DNA from 3 places in the Cellvibrio fontiphilus genome. Region 3 is predicted to be linked to each of the others. Evidence: predicted binding sites of a transcription regulator. Region 3 holds the regulator's gene; each other region holds the start of a gene.
The links. Region 3 encodes sigma-54, which starts transcription at its own class of promoters, with help from an activator protein. Its sites were predicted from a motif close to TGGCACANNNNTTGCNNT; they were not measured.

Region 1 (6,494 bases), on a different contig from region 3:
TTGAATGGTGACGCCGCTACCAGGAGTGTTTGAGCCGCCCCCTAACAGAGTGCTGGTGTATACATCGCCAAATTCCGCGCGCGAGGATTTAAAACCAATGGTGCTGGCATTGGCGATGTTATTACCGGTCACTTGCAGATCGGTATTGGCCGCGCGAATTCCACTTAACGCTGTATTAAAAGACATATTACACCTCGACCATATCGGTTAACGGCTATTACATTCAGGTGGGCTGGCGTCAGTGCTCAACGCCAGCACATCAATATTGGTTAATTAAATTGTTTTACTTTGTCAGCTTCTACTGCGCCTATGCCGGCCAGGTTGAGAATTAATTTGCCATTCTCACCGATGGTTACGCTGTTGACGTTGGCACTCAATGAAGTATTTAGCGCTTCTGTTTTTCCATTTTGGCCAGCAGTAATTTCAAAACGATATTCACCCGCTGTTGCGGCATTCTCACCGGCTTCCCAATCAAGCAGCTCACCGTTTACTTCGATATTTTGGCCATCCCAACGAAACACGGTTTCACCTGCCGGGGCTTGACCCACAGGAATGGTTTGCACCAATGAACCTGTTTCATCGTAAATACTCATTTTTAGATCGGTGGTGGGGTAATCCAGATCCACACTGCCTGCCACTATTCCGCCAGTCACTAAAGTACTGGTGTCTGACTCAACCGTAACGCTACGACCAACGAGCGATGATGCCTGCAGCGCATTATTGGACATAAAACTGTTAAAGCTGGTGTTCAAACGCTCCAAACCTTCTACCGAGCTGAACTGCGCCAACTGCGCTACGAACTCACTATTGTCCTGTGGGCTTAGTGGGTTTTGATTATTCATCTGGGTAATCATCAATTCCAAAAACGCAGCCTGCCCCAATTCATTGGTGTTCTTTTTGGTGTCCTGTTTTTTAGTGATGCTGAGGTTATCAGTGACGCTATTTGTTGATGCGGCAGATACAGTCATGATTCAGCTCCCTATTGACCAAGTGTTAATACGCGTTGAACCATTTGTTTGGCTGAGTTCATCACTTCCACATTCATTTGAAAGGAGCGCGATGCAGCAATCATGTTGGCCATTTCTTCAACCGGGTTTACGTTGGGATAAAACACATAACCTTCCGCATCTGCTTTGGGGTGCCCGGGTTCATAGCGACGCTGCAGGGGCGCATCACTCTCGACAATTCCCATCACCTGAACACCGGCAGCTGCATCTACTTCGTTGTCGCTGTAGGCACCTTCGGACACACTGGCACGCATGGCTTCTTGCTGGATAGCCGCAAACACGGGTTGACGACTGCGATAAACCTCGTCAACACTGGAGCTTGCGGACTGGGCATTGGCCAAGTTGCTGGCGGTGGTATTCAAACGCAAACTTTGTGCGTTCATACCGGTGCCTGCGATGTCGAAAATATTTCCCAGAGCCATGTGGTTCACCTATTTATCTGTGCATTTTTGATGCAAAAAATCTTGTTACTCTGTGCCTGCCGAGTTGAATTACTCGCCACGAATTGCACTGCGCAAACCAGTAAATTTGCTATTTAAAAACTGAAAACTGGATTGGAAAGCCAAGGCATTTTTCATGTATTCCGCGTGCTCAATTTGATCCTCGACCGTGTTGCCATCGATAGAGGGTTGTTGCGGCGTGCGATACAGAGTGTCCGCTTCATCGCTGGCAAAACCGGCACCATCGATATGACCGGCTTGGGTTGTAGCCAAATTGAATCCACTGTTGCCATTCATTTTTTGATTCAGGGCCTGCTTGAAATCGATATCCTTGGCTTTGAAATTGGGGGTATCCACATTAGCCAGGTTATTGGCCAGCACCGCGGCTCGCTCGGAGCGAAAACGCAGAGCTGATTCATGTATGCCAAGGGCTTTTTCAAAGGAAATGGACATTTGTTTTCACCTGATACTGGTCTGCAACACTAAAAACACTTTCGCACTATCGGCAAAGAATGGCGGTATTGCGTTTGTTGTTAGTGTTAAAGCAACGGCTATGCCAAACCCCAAAATAAGTTTCAACCAATTGTTTTTAAAGGGTTTTTAAGAAGCTCGCCCACACCAGACGAAAAGCGGCAACACAAAAGCGGCAAAGCTTTACCGCTGGGGAATTGAGAAACGGCAAGCAATAAAAAACCGGGCTATAAACCCGGTTTTTTTACTGCTGCCTGGAGGGTATAAACCGCATTAAATAGCGCGATAAAGAATGCCAGGCTCGCAACGCACCATTTCAAATAGATCGGCGACACCAGCCAGCCCTTCAGAAGATCCAAGAAATAAAATACCGTTCGGTTTTAGTGAAGCATGAATTTTTTGCAGAATTTGACGTTTCAAATCGCCATTAAAATAAATCAGCACATTGCGACAAAACACTATGTCGAACTTACCCAAACCCACATAGGAATCCATTAAGTTCAGCGAACGAAATTCAATCCGCTCTTTGACAAACGGCTTTACCTTCCACATTGCAGGGTTGGGATTATCAAAAAATTGCGCCAATCGATCTGCCGTAAGCCCACGCATGACCGATAGCTTATCGTATTCCCCGCTGCGAGCTTGCTCCAGCACCGTGGAAGATAAATCGGTTGCCACAATTTGTACCGGGCGCGCCAGATTGCCCATATTTTGTCGCTTGAACTCTTCCACCATCATACTGATGGAGTAAGGCTCCTGCCCCGATGAACAAGCCGCAGACCAGATACGCACAGGGCCGAACATGCGGTTATTGCCGGCCATCAATTGGGGGAGCAATACGTTTTTAAGGTGATCGTAAGGATAAACATCGCGAAACCAGAAGGTTTCGTTAGTAGTCATAGAATCGATAACTTGATCTTTTAACTTTCGATTAAAACCCTGCTTCAAACTTTTTACCAACTCACCAAATGAGGCGATGTTGTTTTCTTCCAGAATCCGGCGGATTCGGTTTGTCACCAGGTACTGCTTGTTATCACCCAATGAAATGCCGCAGGCCTCCTCAAGAAACTGCCTGAACTGATCAAAATCAGCCGGATTGAGGTTATCGCCGCCTAGCGGTTTGGAAATTGGCGTTGGCTTATTACTCATAAACTCTCATTAAAAAAACATGTCGCCGCAAAATTGCAGCGACAATTTTAACTTAGCCCTGCTCGGGCGGAAGCAGGCTCTCACCGGTAATTGCCAATACGCGATCATTGACGCGCTTGGCTAACTCATCCGGGTGGAACTTAGCCAGGAAGTCATCAGCGCCTACTTTACGCACCATCGCTTCATTAAATACACCACTCAGTGAGGTGTGCAAAATAATATGGAGATTTTTAAGCTGCGGATGATTGCGAACCTCGGCCGTGAAGGTATAACCATCCATTTCCGGCATCTCAATATCGCAAATGATCATGATCAATTCCGAGTAAGGATCTTTACCCTCTTTCAAAAGATCGAGTAGGTAGTTGAAACCTTCGGCACCGTCTTTCTTCAGCGTGGTTTTAATACCCATCCCCTCAACAACACGCTGGATTTGTTTACGGGCGATAGTAGAGTCGTCAACGATTAGTACATGTTTTTGCACAACCCTGTCGGCAATTCCATCCTCAATAACACCGGCACTGACTTCTTCACGTGCAGGCGACACTTCAGCAAGGATTTTCTCCACGTCGATGATTTCCACCAATTGGCCATCAACCTGGGTAACCGCCGTCAAATAATGCTCTTTGCCCGCACCTTTGGGCGGCGGGTGAATATCGCCCCAATTCATATTCACAATTCGCTCAACTGAGCGAACCAAAAAGCCCTGGGCCGTGCGGTTGTATTCCGTGATGATCACAAAACAACTTTCAATATCAGGCAATTCACGCCGCCCTATCGCCAGGTTCATATCCATGATTGGCAAGGTGCCACCACGAATATGCGCAACGCCCCGCACCACAGAACTGCGGCCGGGAATTGCATTCAATTGCGGGCATTGAAGCACTTCTTTCACCTTGAACACATTTATACCGTACAGCTGTTGTCCACCCAGGCGAAACAACAAAAGCTCAAGACGATTTTGGCCAACCAGTTGCGTACGCTGATTGACACTATCCATTACCCCAGCCATGCAATTACCTCGTTATTTGTAAAAGTCAGCCTACTACGGACAAGTTGCGAATATATTTTCACCAGCAACGGCATAGTATTTGCTTTGAAGCACATAAGTAGCTTAGCGGCAAAAAAGTGTCAGACTTTAGACGTTATTCCGATTACTTGAATGACACTCGATTCTTATCCTTGAGGATAGGCCAAAATATGGAACTTCCTAGTTTTTGCAAAAATTTCTTCTGTAAATATCTAACGCATAGCCGCACAAACAGGGCATCTGCGCAAAAACTCGTGCGCTCATGTGCTCGCCTTACAAATTATCTGTGTGGCACCGGCATCCTCTTTGCCAGTTTTGATGCTTTTGCCCAGATTTATTCCCCATTGGCACTCAAGCAAGATGTTGCCAATTTTTTGGCGAGCCATTACAGCCAAGTAGAACATGAACGCCTGGACATAAAGGTTGGCAATCTGGATGCGCGCCTAAGGCTTGAGACCTGCCCCGACACCATCGTTTTTAACCTGCAAGATCCAAGCGGTTTGGGTGGAAACTTGAGCGTTCAAGCCAAATGCCCTGCGCCGGGAGGCTGGTCAGTCCACGTTCCCGCACAAGTGATGGTGTATCGTCAAATTCCCGTAGCAGCTCGCACCATTGCAAGAGGCGAGCGTGTGAGCGCCAGTCACCTGACCGACAACCTGGTTAATGTGAGCAGCATACGCCAAGGCTATGCCTTGAGCAGTGAGAACATTATTGGAAAAGAAGCCAAGCGCAATATCGCTCAGGGAGAAGCTTTTAAAACCAGCTCGCTTGATTCGCCCACGGCAATCAAACGCGGTGAGAGCGTCACCTTGCAAGCGCAAGCCGGGGCTATCAAGGTATTAAGTTCAGGTGTTGCCTTGGCTGATGGCCGGATTGGGCAAAAGATTCGTGTAAAAAATAGCTCATCAGAGCGCATAGTCACTGGCATTGTAGTGAATCAGGGACTTGTTGAGACACTTTGATTAACCCTGTAGGGAATATGAAAATGTTGCTAAAGTTATCGCGACCTTGGCCGATAAGACTATCAAGAGAACCGCTTAAACGGTCCTCCAAGTGTCACGACATAGCAACCGCGACGTTTAGATTAACAGCCAGCAGACAAGATGCCTGCAGGCTTAAAGGGGAAAAACATGATTCTTAATACTAACAACTCGCTTGATTCAGTCAGCGCCAAGGGCACTCGCAGCAAACCTGCGTCCAGCCCATCGGCAGAGGTTAAATCTGCCGAAAGCAAAAGCCCTCAAACTCCAAGCAGCAAATCAGCTGGAGATCAGGTGGTTTTGAGCCAAGAGGCGCAAACATTGGGCCGCTTACAAAGCAAAATCGATAGCGCACCGGACGTCAACCTGGACAAGGTTGCCGAAATCCGTCGCGCCATCGCTGAAGGGCGTTTTGAAATCAACGCCGACCGCATTGCGGAAAACATGCTCAACCAAAACGATCTACTTGGATAAACCGGCACAGGCCTTAAACCTCGCCTCCCCTGCGCGGTTTAAGGTTTTGTGCCAAATACAGCCAACAACGGCAAAAAGAGGTTGCTATGTCTCTTGATATAAACTTACTGCGCCAGATGCATGCGCAGGATTCATCTGCTATCCAACAACTCAAGCAATTGCTAATCGACGAACGCGAGCAACTTGCACAACGCAAACAAGACCAGCTTTCTACAATCGCAGAGCAAAAGACTATCCTGGTCGACCAGCTTAATCACAATAGTAAGCAGCGAACAGCTGTGCTAAATGCGCTTAACCTGCCAACCAACGCTCAAGGATGGGATCTATTCCTCCAGCGCAATACCGCGACCCTTCCTCTACGGGAAGACTGGCAGCGCCTTGTCGTTGAATTTGAGGAATGCCAGCAGTTAAATGACATTAACGGCAAACTCATCGCTCGCTCCCAGCAAACACTTAATCATTTACTCAACCTGTTACGCGGTAAGGTAGCTACTGCCTCTCTCTACACCGCCCAAGGGCTGAAAAGCGAGCAAACCTCCTCCTTCACCGTCGCTAAAGCCTGAAGTACCTCACTCCGTCCGCCTTTGTTCATTCAAGGGCACCTTTGCATTACCCCCTCTCTTCTCTACCGGCGCTTAACGCGCCGGGAAATAGCTATCACATAATTCTGTGTTGACAGCACAAGTATAATCATTAATATAAATCATATATATTAATGATCATGTCCGCAGCTTCAGCTGTTTTTTCAAATCAAACAGCCGTCAGACGCCTACCCATAATAGGAATAACAAATGAAGTATTTTCTCCTGATCTTTATTTGCATCATCAATAGCCCTGCCCTGGCCAAAAGTAATGAGCACCCTTTTTATCTGGGGGCTGACCTATCCTACGTGAACGAAATGGAAGATTGCGGGGCAAAATATTTTGATAAAAACAAACGTAAAGA
Region 2 (6,494 bases), on a different contig from region 3:
GCTCACAAGAGCCGCGCCAGACTACCGCGGTGAATGCAGCCTTTAATCTGGATGCGAATGAGGTGGTATTGGAGACTACCGGCGCCCGCTTTGCTACCAACGGCACAGGGATTAATGAGGCGCAATTAGGTGCAAAAGTAGCGACTACCACAACACTGAATTTAGGCACGGTTGCCGGATCAATTATTTTCAGTCCCACTAACGCCACTGCTTTTACCATTAGACGTACAGATCCGGTCAGCCTTGTTACAACCTCTGTTGATTTGGTGTTGGATTCTGGTTCAGCCGCAACGCCTGCCTCTTTGGCCAACTTGATTAACTCAGCCAACTTTGACTCGGCAAATCCGGTGAATGTTGAAGCCTTTGCTGATCAAGTTACTGGCGAATTGAAGTTCCGTGATTTGGCTACAGGTGTTGCTTCCACTATTACCCTGACAATCGATGCCGCCAATTCTGATGCTAACGCATTAACAGCGGCAATCACTGCAGTGGACAGCCCATCACCTACCTTTACCCCGCAAGCGTCACCCATACTTGAAACGGGTATTCCAAAGGTGACCAACAACTATGGTTCCCATACCTTGGTAATTCGCGGCCCTAATGGTACTGATGTCACTTATATCAGTGAGTATGGCGCCAGCGCAGATGAAACTGCTTCCGAGTTAAATGCACTTGCTGGTGTATCGGCAACCGCGAATACAACCGCGACTCTATTCGCCACAGACCCTGCTGCACTGCCGACCCCCAAGGTGTTTACCAATGACGGCACTTTCCGCTTAAACGGCGTCAATTTAACTTCCACCGGCGTACCTGATATGACCGCCTTGCGCGATGAAATCAATGCGCTGAGTTCCTCCACACTTTTTGGTATTAGTGCCTCATTGGATGATCTCGGTAATTTAGTGGTTGAGTCAGCTACTGGCCGTGACCTTGAGTTTGCGTTTGACGGAACAGGTGGTGTTGCAGAGGTTCAAGGTAGCAATGGTGTGGCGCAGATTGTGGATAACGATGATGACGCTATCCGTATTGGTGGTGAGGTAACTGTCACCCTCCAGGAAGGTTATTCAATTGTGAGCAGTGCCCCGACTGTACCGGTGTATGGTGGCAGCATGTTTGGCTCCATCAACGTTCCGAACTTTTTTACCCCTGTGCCTATTAATGCGTTTGATCCGCAGGATCAAAAAACATTTAACCATGCAACTTCCACAACGGTGTATGACAGCTTGGGTAACGCCCATGTGATGCGTCAATACTTTGTAAAACAACCATACGATCCTGCTGATCCAATGACATCGCCCAACCATTGGAAAATGTATGTGCAAATCGATGGTCAAAATGTGGGCGATCCGGATCCGACATTACCATCACCACAAAACACTGAAGCCACTATGGCTGAGTTCAATGTGCATTTCACGCCAGATGGAACCATCGACCCGTTTAGAACCGATGCCATGTTGATTTCCAACTGGACCCCCATTGGCGAGGATGGTTTACCTATCGGCGGCCTTGGGCCATTGAATGTGTTGCAAGGCGGTACCATCCCGGTGGCTGAGCCGCCCGCTAGCTCTAACTTTGAGATTGATCTTGCGGGTAGCACCCAATTTGGCAGTGTATTTGCGGTAGAAGAGTTGGATCAAAATGGTTATGCCACCGGTCGACTGGCGGGCTTGGACATCAGCAATACCGGCGTGGTATTCGCGCGCTTTACCAATGGTGAGGCCCAGGTGTTAGGGCAGGTGGCCTTGGCTAACTTCAGCAGTGTTGAAGGGCTGAAACCAGTGGGCGATACCATGTGGGCCCAGACTTTTGAAACCGGTGAGGCGATTATCGGTGCGCCGGGTTCAGCCCAGCTAGGTAATATCACCGCCGGTGCAGTGGAAGAATCCAATGTGGATTTGTCTGAGCAGCTGGTGAATTTGATTATTGCCCAGCGCAACTATCAAGCGAATGCAAAAACCATCGAAACGGCGAATGCCACAACCCAAACCATTATTAATTTGAGATAGACCGCGTAAATGACAGGGCGCGTAAATAGTAGGGCGCAATAAATCGCGCCCAACATCGTGCAACGCATATCACAATCCATTGGCGGCAAAGAGCGGAAGTTCTTTGCCGCTTTTTATATTGTTATCTGTCTGTGTGGCTGTAATTAAATGTGCCTCCACAAAATATCCCTTTATATCAACAGCTTAAGGTCTGATAACAACTTGGCACCGCTCTTGCAAAATTCCTGATAACGATCAAACCGCCAAAAAACCAACGTTTGTTTTTTTGGCTGTGAACCGAGGAGTTGCAAGGTGGACAAAGCCCTTTTTATCGCCATGACCGGTGCCAAGCACAATATGCTGGCACAGGCTAACCGCGCCAATAATCTGGCAAACGTAAGTACCACAGGTTTTCGTGCGGATTTCGAACAATCCCGCAGCATGGGTGTTTATTACGGTGATGGTCTGCCTACGCGCGCCTATGCGATGACCGAGTCGCCGCGCGCGGATTTCACTTCCGGCCCAATGATTGAAACCAATAATCCACTCGATGCCGCGATCCAAGGTAACGGTTTTTTTGTGGTGCAAGCTCCCGATGGCACCGAGGCCTATACCCGCGCCGGCAATTTTGCGGTTGATGCAGCAGGTGTATTGCGCACCGCCAACGGTCTAACCGTGTTGGGTGATGGTGGGCCCATCAATATTCCCGAAAATGAAAAAGTACAAATTGGTTCTGATGGAACCATTTCCATTATTGGTCAGGGGCAGGGCCCGGAAGCCATGGTGGAGGTAGGGCGCGTGCGTCTGGTGAATCCGGATATTCAATTGCTGGAAAAAGGCGATGACGGTTTATTTCGCCAACGCGATGGATTAAACGCTTTGCCGGCCGCCGAAGTCACTTTGCGCAGCGGCATGTTGGAAGGCAGCAACGTTAATCCGATTGATGAATTCACACAAATCATGAGCCTTGCGCGCCAATATGAAATGCAAGTGAAGTTAATGAAAACCGCGGATGAAAATTCGGCGGCATCTACCCAATTATTGCAAATGTCGTAATTTTTAAACGCGCTGATTTTTTATTTAACGCATGCCAATTAAATCCTGCCAGTTAAGCAGAGGAAAACATCATGATTACCGCGCTCTATGTCAGTAAAACCGGTTTGTCGGCGCAGGATCGTCAGCTAACAACAATTTCCAATAACCTCGCTAATACCAGCACCATTGGTTTTAAACGGGATCGCGCAGTGTTTGAGGACTTGCTTTACCAAAACCAGCGTCAGCCCGGCGCACAACAAACCCAGGAAACTGAATTGCCCTCAGGCTTGCAACTGGGTGCCGGTGTGCGAGTAGTTGCTACGCAAAAAGAATTTACCCAAGGTTCACTGCAAGTGACTGAACAATCACTCGATGTAGCCATTGATGGTCACGGATTTTTACAAGTGTTACAGCCTGATGGAACTATCGCTTACACCCGCAATGGCCAGTTGCAAATTAATGGCGAAGGCCAATTGGTAAATGCCGATGGTTTTTTATTGGAGCCGGCGATTATTGTTCCTGAAGGTGCAACGCGAATCACGATTGGCACTACAGGTACTGTTAATGCCTACACGCCCGGCGAAGTTGAGCCGCAACAATTGGGCGATATTACCTTGGTGGATTTTATCAACCATTCAGGCCTTCAACCTATTGGTGGCAATTTGTATGTGGAGACAGTAGCCAGTGGCGCACCGGTACAGGGAACTCCTGGTGAAAATGGTTTGGGTGTGCTCAAGCAAGGCATGTTGGAAAATTCCAACGTGGATATTGTGGAAGAAATGGTCAACATGATCACCACTCAACGCGCCTATGAAATGAATTCAAAAGTCGTGTCTTCCGCTGATCAAATGTTGCAATACATTACGCAAAATCTTTGATGAGTAAAACACCATGACTGCATCACTTACTCAATTGCTTCGCCGTTCCAGTGTATTCATCGCTGTTGCAGCAATGTTTATGTCTGGTTGTGCGACCAATAAAAAGCCTTTGCCCGATGACCCGGCCTATGCGCCCACCATCGCTGCGAATATGCCGGTGCCGCATCGCACCGAGGGCGCCTTGTATCAGGATGCTTATGGTCTGAGTTTGTTTGGTGATCGCAAAGCCCATTTTGTGGGTGATGTTATTACCGTAACACTCAGCGAGCGCACCGTTTCACGTAAATCTTCCGGTGTGAATACCAACAAAAATAGTGGCGTTGATTTTAATGCTGGCCCGCTCTTGGGTGTGAATCCGACTATTAAAGGCAATGAACTCACCACCACACTGGAGCAATCCAGAACCTTTAATGGCGGTGCTGATGCCGATCAAAGCAATAGTTTGCAAGGCAACATTACTGTAACGGTTGCCGAAATTTTACCTAACGGCAATTTGGTGGTGCGTGGGGAAAAATGGATCACGCTGAATCGCGGCGATGAATTTATCCGCATCAGCGGTATTGTTCGCCCGGATGATATAGAGCCAAACAACACGGTTGTTTCCACCCGTTTAGCCAACGCAAAAATTTCTTACAGCGGAACTGGCGACTTGGCCAACAGTAGTTCGATGGGCTGGTTATCACGCTTTTTTAACAGTGATTTGTGGCCACTGTAATGGTTTCTTCTGAGGTATTGCGAATGCGTAACTTAATAAAATTTACCCTGGTGCTGCTGTTGTGTTCAGTAGCCAGTGCGCAGGCCGAGCGTATTAAAGATATCGCCAGTGTTGCCGGTGTGCGTGCTAACCAACTAGTGGGTTACGGTTTGGTGGTGGGCTTGGATGGCACCGGCGACCAAACGACACAATCGCCATTTACCACCCAATCGTTTAACAGCATGCTCAAGCAATTTGGCATTACGGTGCCGGAAGGCGCACGTATGCAAATGAAAAATGTTGCTGCGGTAATGATTCAAGCCGAGCTGCCTGCTTTCGCCAAACCTGGTCAAACCATTGACGTGACTGTGTCATCCATCAGCAATGCAAAAAGTTTACGCGGCGGCAGTTTATTGTTGACACCGCTCAAAGGGTTGGACGGAAAAGTGTACGCCATCGCTCAGGGTAATCTGGTAGTGGGTGGTTTAAGCGCATCGGGTAATGACGGTTCAAAAATTACTGTCAACGTGCCCAGTGCCGGCCGTATTCCCAGTGGCGCCATGGTGGAAAGAACCGTGGAAACCAATTTTGCCGGTGGCCAACCAATTGTTTTTAATTTGCATCGCGCCGATTTCACCACCGCTAATGCGTTGGCAAAAAGTATTAACGACATGTTGGGCCCAGATGTCGCTCGCCCTTTGGATGCGGTTTCCATCATGGTGAATTCTCCGGTTAACCCAGCGCAGCGCGTAGATTTTATTGCGATGCTGGAAAACTTGGATGTGAAGATGGGTGAAGAAGTGGCGAAAGTTATTATCAATTCACGCACCGGCACTATCGTTGTTGGAAAAAATGTTCGTGTATCACCGGTGGCAGTTACTCACGGCAGCCTTACCGTATCTGTTGCAGAAAGCCTGACGGTGAGCCAACCCAATGCACTGGCTGGAGGGACTACCGTAGTAGTGCCGAGCAGTAATGTGCAGGCCGATGAAGAAACTAACCCCATGTTTAAATTTGCACCGGGTGCCAACCTGGATGACATAGTGCGCTCGGTTAATAACGTGGGCGCATCACCCAGTGATTTGATGGCAATTCTGGAGGCGCTTAAACAATCCGGTGCGCTTAAAGCTGAATTAGTGGTGATTTAAATGTTACCTATAGATACCGGCGTAAAAGTCCCGCAGGTGCAAGATAATTATCTTGACCCCAATTCATTGAATTCCATCAAAGCGATGGGGCGTGACAGGGACCCTCAGGCAATTAAAGAAGTTGCCAAAAAGTTTGAGGGTTTGCTGGTACAACAAATGCTGAAATCCATGCGCGAGGCGAACGATGTGTTCGCTGAAGGCAATTTTATGGACAGCCAAACCACTCGCTTCCATCGCGATATGTTGGATCAGCAAATGGTAATTAATTTAACCAGCGGAAAAGGTATTGGCCTTGCGGATCATTTTTATCACCAAATGATGCAAAACCACGGCGGCGGTATGCGCGCTGAAAATAACGAGCAAAATAATACCGACTTGGGTATCGCCGATCTACCCGCGCGCGCGGTGACAGCTAAAGATGCAGACACATCAATAATAGCGGCAAGTGACAATAGCATTGATGATTTGAATACATGGATTGATGACTTTGTGCGCATGAGCCACAACGCGCAGGTGGTTGGTGCTGACAGCGCCGACTCACAACAGCCGCCCCTTACCGCCGTTAACTACGCATTAATTCCACAGCTGTTGAGTAAAACGCCTGTTGTAAATCAGGTTGCAGGTAAAAAAGCCAGTGTCAGCACTACACAAGAAAACTTCGTGATGATGTTAAAACCTCACGCTGAAAAAGCAGCCGCTGAATTAAACATCAACCCGGATGTATTAATCGCCCAAGTGGCGCTGGAAACGGGTT
Region 3 (6,494 bases):
CCACCTATACCGGCTCAGTAGAAATCCGCCAAGGCTCCCTCACCATCAAAGCCGATTCAATCATCATTCACACCAACGCTGACGGTGGCGTTGAAAAAATGGTTGCTACAGGTAACCCGGCTAAATTCCAACAACAACCTGAAGAAACACAGGGGATAGTTACCGCCGCGGCCAAACAAATTACTTACACACCCAGCAATGAGCACTTGCTTCTGGTCGAAGATGCATCCGTCGAGCAAAATGGCGCCGTCATGAGCGGCCCACACATTAACTATGACTTGGTTAAAGAAGTCATGAAAGCCGAAGGCAACACCGCAGGTGAAGGTCAGCGGATTGAAATTGTCATCCCCCCAAAATCTGGCTCCGCAAGTGATTCACAGGCTCCCTCTTTCACTCCAGGCAGCAATTAACCTATGCCAAGTTTGCACGCGCGTCATCTCGCCAAAAGCTACAAAAAACGCAAAGTAGTTATCGATGTTTCGATCACTGTCGAGAGCGGTCACATAGTGGGTTTGTTAGGGCCAAATGGCGCTGGTAAAACAACCTGCTTTTACATGATTGCCGGCTTGGTTCCTGCCGACAACGGTAGCGTGCTTATTGATGACAGGGATATTACCCAGCTACCTATCCATGGACGCGCACGCGCTGGTATTGGCTACTTACCCCAGGAAGCATCTATCTTTCGCAAACTCACTGTCGCTGACAACATCATGGCGATACTTGAAACGCGCAAGGATTTGGACCAAAAAGCGCGTGCAGAAAAACTTGAAGCACTCTTGAGCGAATTTCATATCACGCACATCCGAGATAGTTTGGGTATGGCGCTCTCGGGGGGCGAACGTCGCCGCGTAGAAATCGCACGCGCACTGGCCACAGACCCCAAGTTTATTCTTCTGGATGAACCCTTTGCCGGTGTGGACCCCATTTCTGTAAATGACATTAAAGAAATTGTTCGCCATCTTAAAGATCGCGGCATAGGTGTATTGATAACCGACCATAATGTGCGCGAAACCCTTGATATCTGTGAAACGGCCTACATCGTCAGCGAGGGGCACATAATCGCAGAGGGCAGCGCTGATACTGTGCTGAGCAACAGCAAGGTTCGCGAAGTCTATCTGGGCGAGCACTTCCGCCTCTGACGAACAAAGCAGAAACAACTTGACAAGCAACATTCTTTGTCTACTAGGCATAAAGCTTGCTTAAGCATGTTGCTTGAAGCGCAAACCCTGACTAAACTCCACTTAACAGATGTTTTCCATACCGTGTTATTTAAGGGTTTGTTGCAACAACAATGAAACAATCTCTCCAGCTTAAACTCGGCCAACAGCTGACCATGACCCCCCAACTGCAGCAGGCAATTCGCCTCCTGCAGCTTTCAACCCTGGATTTACAGCAAGAGATCCAAGAGGCGCTTGATTCAAATCCTATGCTTGAAATGGAGGAGAGCTTTGACTCCCCTAGCCAAAGCAGTGATTACGAAGGCAGTGCTGACGATCAAATCGATTACAACCGCCAACAAGAAATTGCTGCCGAGTCCGGCACCGATACGAGTAATGATTACTCCAGTAGCGACAGCTTCACCTCTTCCACCAGCGATAGCTTTAGCGAGCCTAGTTACAGTGACACCGAGAGTTTTGGTGAGAGCGATAACTTTAGTGATGGGGAGTCATTCAGCGATAGCGATGTCTATGGGGAAAGCGAGAGTTTTAGTGCCGATAGTGGCGATTGGAGCGACTCCATTCCTTCCGATCTACCAGTAGATACCAGTTGGGATGACGTTTACCAAACCTCCGCAGCGGGAAGCTCAAACAACTTCGACAATGAAGACAGTGACTTTGAAAGCCGCCGCGCTGCAACAGACTCACTTTATGACCACCTGATGTGGCAACTTAACCTCACCCCAATGTCTGATCGTGATAGGGTGCTGGCAATGGCCATCATCGATGCCGTAGAACCCAGCGGCATGCTATCAATCAGCATTGAAGAAATATTTGAGGGAATGCGCAACGATCTGGAAGATCTGGAGTTGGATGAGGTGGTAGCGGTACAGCACCGCTTACAACAGTTTGATCCCTGCGGTGTCTGCAGCCAGAATCTTTCGGAATGCCTGCTGGTACAGCTGCAACAGTTTGACACCAAGACGCCATATCTGGATTCCGCGAAACTTATCGCCAAGCTCTATCTACCTATTTTAGGCAGCCGCGATTATCGTCAGCTGATGCGCCGCACCAAGCTTAAAGAAGCTGAACTTAGCCAAGCTATAGCCCTTATCCAGAGCCTTAACCCCCGCCCGGGCGATATTATCGCCAGCGGCGACACTGAATATGTTGTTCCTGATGTGTTTGTAGAGAAGCGCGATGGTCGCTGGATAGTGGAATTAAATCCAGAAATTGCACCGCGCCTACGCATCAATGCCAACTATGCTTCAATGGTAAAACGAGCCGACTCCAGTAGCGACAATACCTTTCTCAAAGACAATTTACAGGAGGCTCGCTGGTTTCTAAAAAGCTTACAGAGCCGTAACGAGACACTATTAAAAGTGGCGAGCTGTATTGTAGAAAAACAACGCGGCTTTCTAGACTACGGGCCGGAGGCAATGAAACCGCTGGTATTACATGACATTGCCGAGATAGTGGAAATGCATGAGTCCACCATCTCTCGTGTGACCACCCAAAAATATATGCATACACCGCAAGGTATATTTGAACTTAAGTACTTTTTCTCCAGCCACGTCAGTACCGATAGTGGAGGCGAGTGCTCATCGACAGCAATTCGCGCCATTATCAAAAAACTGGTTAGCGCTGAGAACCCCAAAAAACCCCTGAGCGATAGCAAAATTACCGACTTATTGGCGGAACAGGGAATTCAGGTGGCGCGTCGCACAATCGCAAAATATCGCGAATCGCTGAACATTCCACCTTCAAACGAACGTAAGACCATTTGACTTAGTATTGTCACTGGCAAGCAGTACCTAATTCGGAAGAAAATCAAGGATGAACTGTTAGGTTGTGCTGATCACAACCATTTTGTTTCTATCGAGAGGAAGTATCTATGCAAATAAACATTAGTGGTCATCATTTGGAAGTTACCGATTCACTAAAAGACTACGTCAACAGCAAAATTGAGCGTCTAAGTCACCACCATGATCGAATTACCAGCACCCATGTGATCCTCTCCGTTGATAAACTTATTCAGAAAGCAGAGGCCACTATCCATGTAAGTGGTAAGGACTTGTTTGCAGATGCAACCCATGATGATCTCTATGCAGCTATTGATGCCCTGGCAGATAAGCTGGATCGCCAGCTAATTAAGCACAAAGAAAAGATGCGCAGCCATCGTTAATCATCATGCGGCGGGTCGTCAGACTCGCCGCGTACTTATTGATAGAATCTTTTAGTCACACCTACCATGCAAATTCAAAATCTTATTACCCCTGGACGCACGCTTTGCGGTGTTGAGGGCGGCAGTAAAAAACGCGCCCTAGAGTTGTTAGCTAACGCTATTGCTCAGGATGTTCCGGGTATTGAGGCAGACGAACTCTTCCGCCGGCTAATCGGCAGAGAGCGCCTTGGCTCTACCGGCATAGGGCACGGCATCGCCATACCCCACTGTCGCATCGCAAATTGCAATAGCACCATAGGCGCGCTGCTCACACTGGCAGATCCAATCGATTTTGATGCCATAGATTCACAACCGGTTGACATACTGTTTGCAATGTTGGTACCCGAAGATGCTCATGATGAACATCTACAAACCCTGGCAGCACTGGCAGGAGCTCTCAACAACGCTGACTACCGCCAACGCCTGCGCACAGCGGACAGCGATACAGCACTTTTTCAAGCAGCTATAGCCGCCCCCTAGTAGGTCTATGCCATGCACCTTGTGATAGTAAGCGGGCTGTCAGGCTCAGGAAAAAGTACCGCACTGCATGTGCTGGAAGATGTTGGTTTTAATTGCATCGACAACCTACCCGTTAGCCTGCTACCAGCATTGGTAGCCCAAATACAAATCCACAAGGACGACCAGCAGCGCTTTGCCATAGGCATTGACGTGCGCAACGCCTGGCAAGACCTGAATATATTTCCGCAAATGATCAGTACACTGAAAGAGGCACATTTGCCCTTTCGGACCTTGTTTCTGGATTCTCAGCCAGCAGTACTTATTCAACGCTTTAGCGAAACACGGCGCAAACACCCACTTTCGGATAAGCACACCAGCCTTGAGGAATCCATCACGGCTGAGCAGCATTTATTGGAGCCAATCCGGGATTGTGCTGACCAAATAATCGATACCAGCCATTTGAACCTGCATGAATTGCGGGATTTAGTGAAAGAGCGTGTTGTTGGGCGCAGTGAATCGACCATGGCAATCCTGTTCGAGTCCTTTGGTTTTAAACACGGCATTCCTGTAAACGCCGATTTGGTGTTTGATGCTCGCTGTTTACCAAACCCTCACTGGAAACCCAACCTGCGCCCACTGACTGGTAAGGATCAGGATGTTATTGAGTTTTTGGAAGAACAAATCACTGTCAAAGAGATGTATGAGGACATTGAGCACTATCTGACACGCTGGCTACCTCGCTACCAAGCAAACAACCGCAGTTACATCACCATCGCTGTCGGCTGTACCGGAGGACAACATCGCTCGGTTTATCTGGCGGAACGATTACAACGTCACTTTGATCAAAGTTTTAACGATGTGCAGGTACGCCATCGCGATATCAACAAACACAAAAAGCATTAAACCATGCCAATCGAAACCCTCGACATTATCAATAAGCGTGGCTTACACGCACGTGCGGCAGCCAAGTTTGCCACTTTGGCAAACCAATTCAAGGCGAGCATTCAGGTGCGTGTGGGTGAGGGTATCTGGGCGGATGCAAAGAGTGTAATGTCTCTAATGCTACTCGCCGCAAGTTGTGGCAGCCGTATAGAAGTCAATATAGACGGCGAGGATGCGGAGATAGCGATGAGCGCTATACGCAACCTGATTGCAGATCGCTTTGAAGAAGGCGAATAAATACTCTATTGTTAATCCAAAGCAGTTGTGACTGAAGCCTCTGTGCACTAAGCTGCGCGACCTTTTAAACGCTACTCACCTTTATACTGGCTGCCAACCTTGCCGGGCTTTCATTTGGCATGACCTACTGAATACGACAGATACTTTTATGGTTTACAACTACGACGACATCAATCCGGATGACTACATTCTCAGCAAGTCGCAGGTAAAACGCGATATGCATGCCTTGCAGGCGCTGGGCGAAAGCTTGATCGATATGAATGAAAAGCAGCTGGCCAATATTCCACTCAGCGAAGAAATGTTGGATGCCATTTATATCGCCCGCAAATTACCGCCTAAAGAAGCGCGTCGCCGCCAAATCCAGTATATCGGTCGTTTGATGCGCGAAGGCAACCATGAGGAAATCAAAGCAGCGGTTGAGAAAATGCAAAACCGTAGCGATCAGTATGTGCATCGTCAGCATCAGATCGAGCGCTACCGCGATTTGCTGATTGAGGGCGACAAACAAATTTTCCAAACCCTGGTGACCTCCTGCCCGGGCCTGGATGTACAACACCTGCGTCAATTAATTCGTGCGGCACAAAAAGAAAGGGATGAAAACAAACCGCCTGCGAATGCGCGCAAACTCTTCGGTTTTATTCGCGACCAACTCGCCGCTCAGGATTAACACCAAGGTCGTATTAAAAACAAAGCCCGGAATAATCCGGGCTTTGTTTTTATAAGTCTTTTCATTTTATGGTGCATTTGCCGCATCGATCGCGTCATTAACTTCATTGGGCGATAGAATTTTCGGGCCGGGGGCCGGCTGGGTAAATGTTTCGCTGCTGTTAATCAATTTGCTGCTATCTATCCCCGCACCACTGCCCAATGCATCGGCAACTGCTTTCTTGAGCACAATAATGGCGATCCGACGATTAATAGGTTCATCGGGGCGATCAATAAGAAAAGGGGCCGCCGATCCCATCCCCTGCACTGTTGCCACCTTACCTTCTGGATAATTCCCCTCCAGTAACGCGCGGCGCGCAGCGTTAGCGCGATCTGCTGACAATTCCCAGTTGGTATAACTGGCACCTACACCATAGGGAGTCGAGTCGGTATGGCCAGTCACACTGATTTTGTTCTGTACCTTGTTCAGTATCGGGGCAAGCGCATGAAGCACCTCCACCGAATAGGGTTTGAGGTTGGCGCTGCCGACATCAAACATGGGGCGCTGGTCTTTATCAACAATCTGGATTCTCAACCCCAACGCGGTAAAGTCGATTAAGATTTGATCCTTAATTTGCTGGAACACCGAATCGAGTGCATTGATTTCCGTCTCCAGTTGTCGTTTGAGCTCCTCCAGCTGTTCGTTTTCGATCCGCTCCATCTCTTTTTTGATCTGATCCTCTGTAACCTCTTGCGCAGGCGTATCATCCACCTCTGCAGGAATCAGCGGCTCGGTAGGTTGTTCCAAATTAATTATGCCTGGATTGGCA

Region 1: flgB (flagellar basal body rod protein FlgB) is a predicted target of sigma-54. The motif match lies at 1,989-2,006, and genes of this name have one in related genera.
Region 2: flgF (flagellar basal-body rod protein FlgF) is a predicted target of sigma-54. The motif match lies at 2,209-2,226, and genes of this name have one in related genera.

What each region holds. Positions count from the first base shown of each region.
Region 1 is NZ_JBHRTF010000003.1:523,852-530,345, reverse strand. Features, by position in the region: gene ACFODX_RS07975 (flagellar hook-basal body complex protein) at 1-186, opposite strand, end outside; gene ACFODX_RS07970 (flagellar hook assembly protein FlgD) at 270-968, opposite strand; gene flgC (flagellar basal body rod protein FlgC) at 980-1,429, opposite strand; gene flgB (flagellar basal body rod protein FlgB) at 1,499-1,900, opposite strand; gene ACFODX_RS07955 (CheR family methyltransferase) at 2,192-3,067, opposite strand; gene ACFODX_RS07950 (chemotaxis protein CheV) at 3,120-4,076, opposite strand; gene flgA (flagellar basal body P-ring formation chaperone FlgA) at 4,439-5,056, shown strand; gene flgM (flagellar biosynthesis anti-sigma factor FlgM) at 5,225-5,548, shown strand; gene ACFODX_RS07935 (flagella synthesis protein FlgN) at 5,635-6,111, shown strand; gene ACFODX_RS07930 (glycoside hydrolase family 53 protein) at 6,340-6,494, shown strand, end outside.
Region 2 is NZ_JBHRTF010000003.1:530,593-537,086, forward strand. Features, by position in the region: gene ACFODX_RS07975 (flagellar hook-basal body complex protein) at 1-2,006, shown strand, start outside; gene flgF (flagellar basal-body rod protein FlgF) at 2,298-3,041, shown strand; gene flgG (flagellar basal-body rod protein FlgG) at 3,113-3,898, shown strand; gene flgH (flagellar basal body L-ring protein FlgH) at 3,972-4,613, shown strand; gene ACFODX_RS07995 (flagellar basal body P-ring protein FlgI) at 4,637-5,740, shown strand; gene flgJ (flagellar assembly peptidoglycan hydrolase FlgJ) at 5,741-6,494, shown strand, end outside.
Region 3 is NZ_JBHRTF010000004.1:846,038-852,531, reverse strand. Features, by position in the region: gene lptA (lipopolysaccharide transport periplasmic protein LptA) at 1-410, shown strand, start outside; gene lptB (LPS export ABC transporter ATP-binding protein) at 414-1,139, shown strand; gene ACFODX_RS12170 (RNA polymerase factor sigma-54) at 1,292-2,944, shown strand; gene hpf (ribosome hibernation-promoting factor, HPF/YfiA family) at 3,052-3,342, shown strand; gene ptsN (PTS IIA-like nitrogen regulatory protein PtsN) at 3,409-3,861, shown strand; gene rapZ (RNase adapter RapZ) at 3,874-4,743, shown strand; gene ACFODX_RS12150 (HPr family phosphocarrier protein) at 4,747-5,019, shown strand; gene yjgA (ribosome biogenesis factor YjgA) at 5,168-5,686, shown strand; gene motB (flagellar motor protein MotB) at 5,753-6,494, opposite strand, start outside.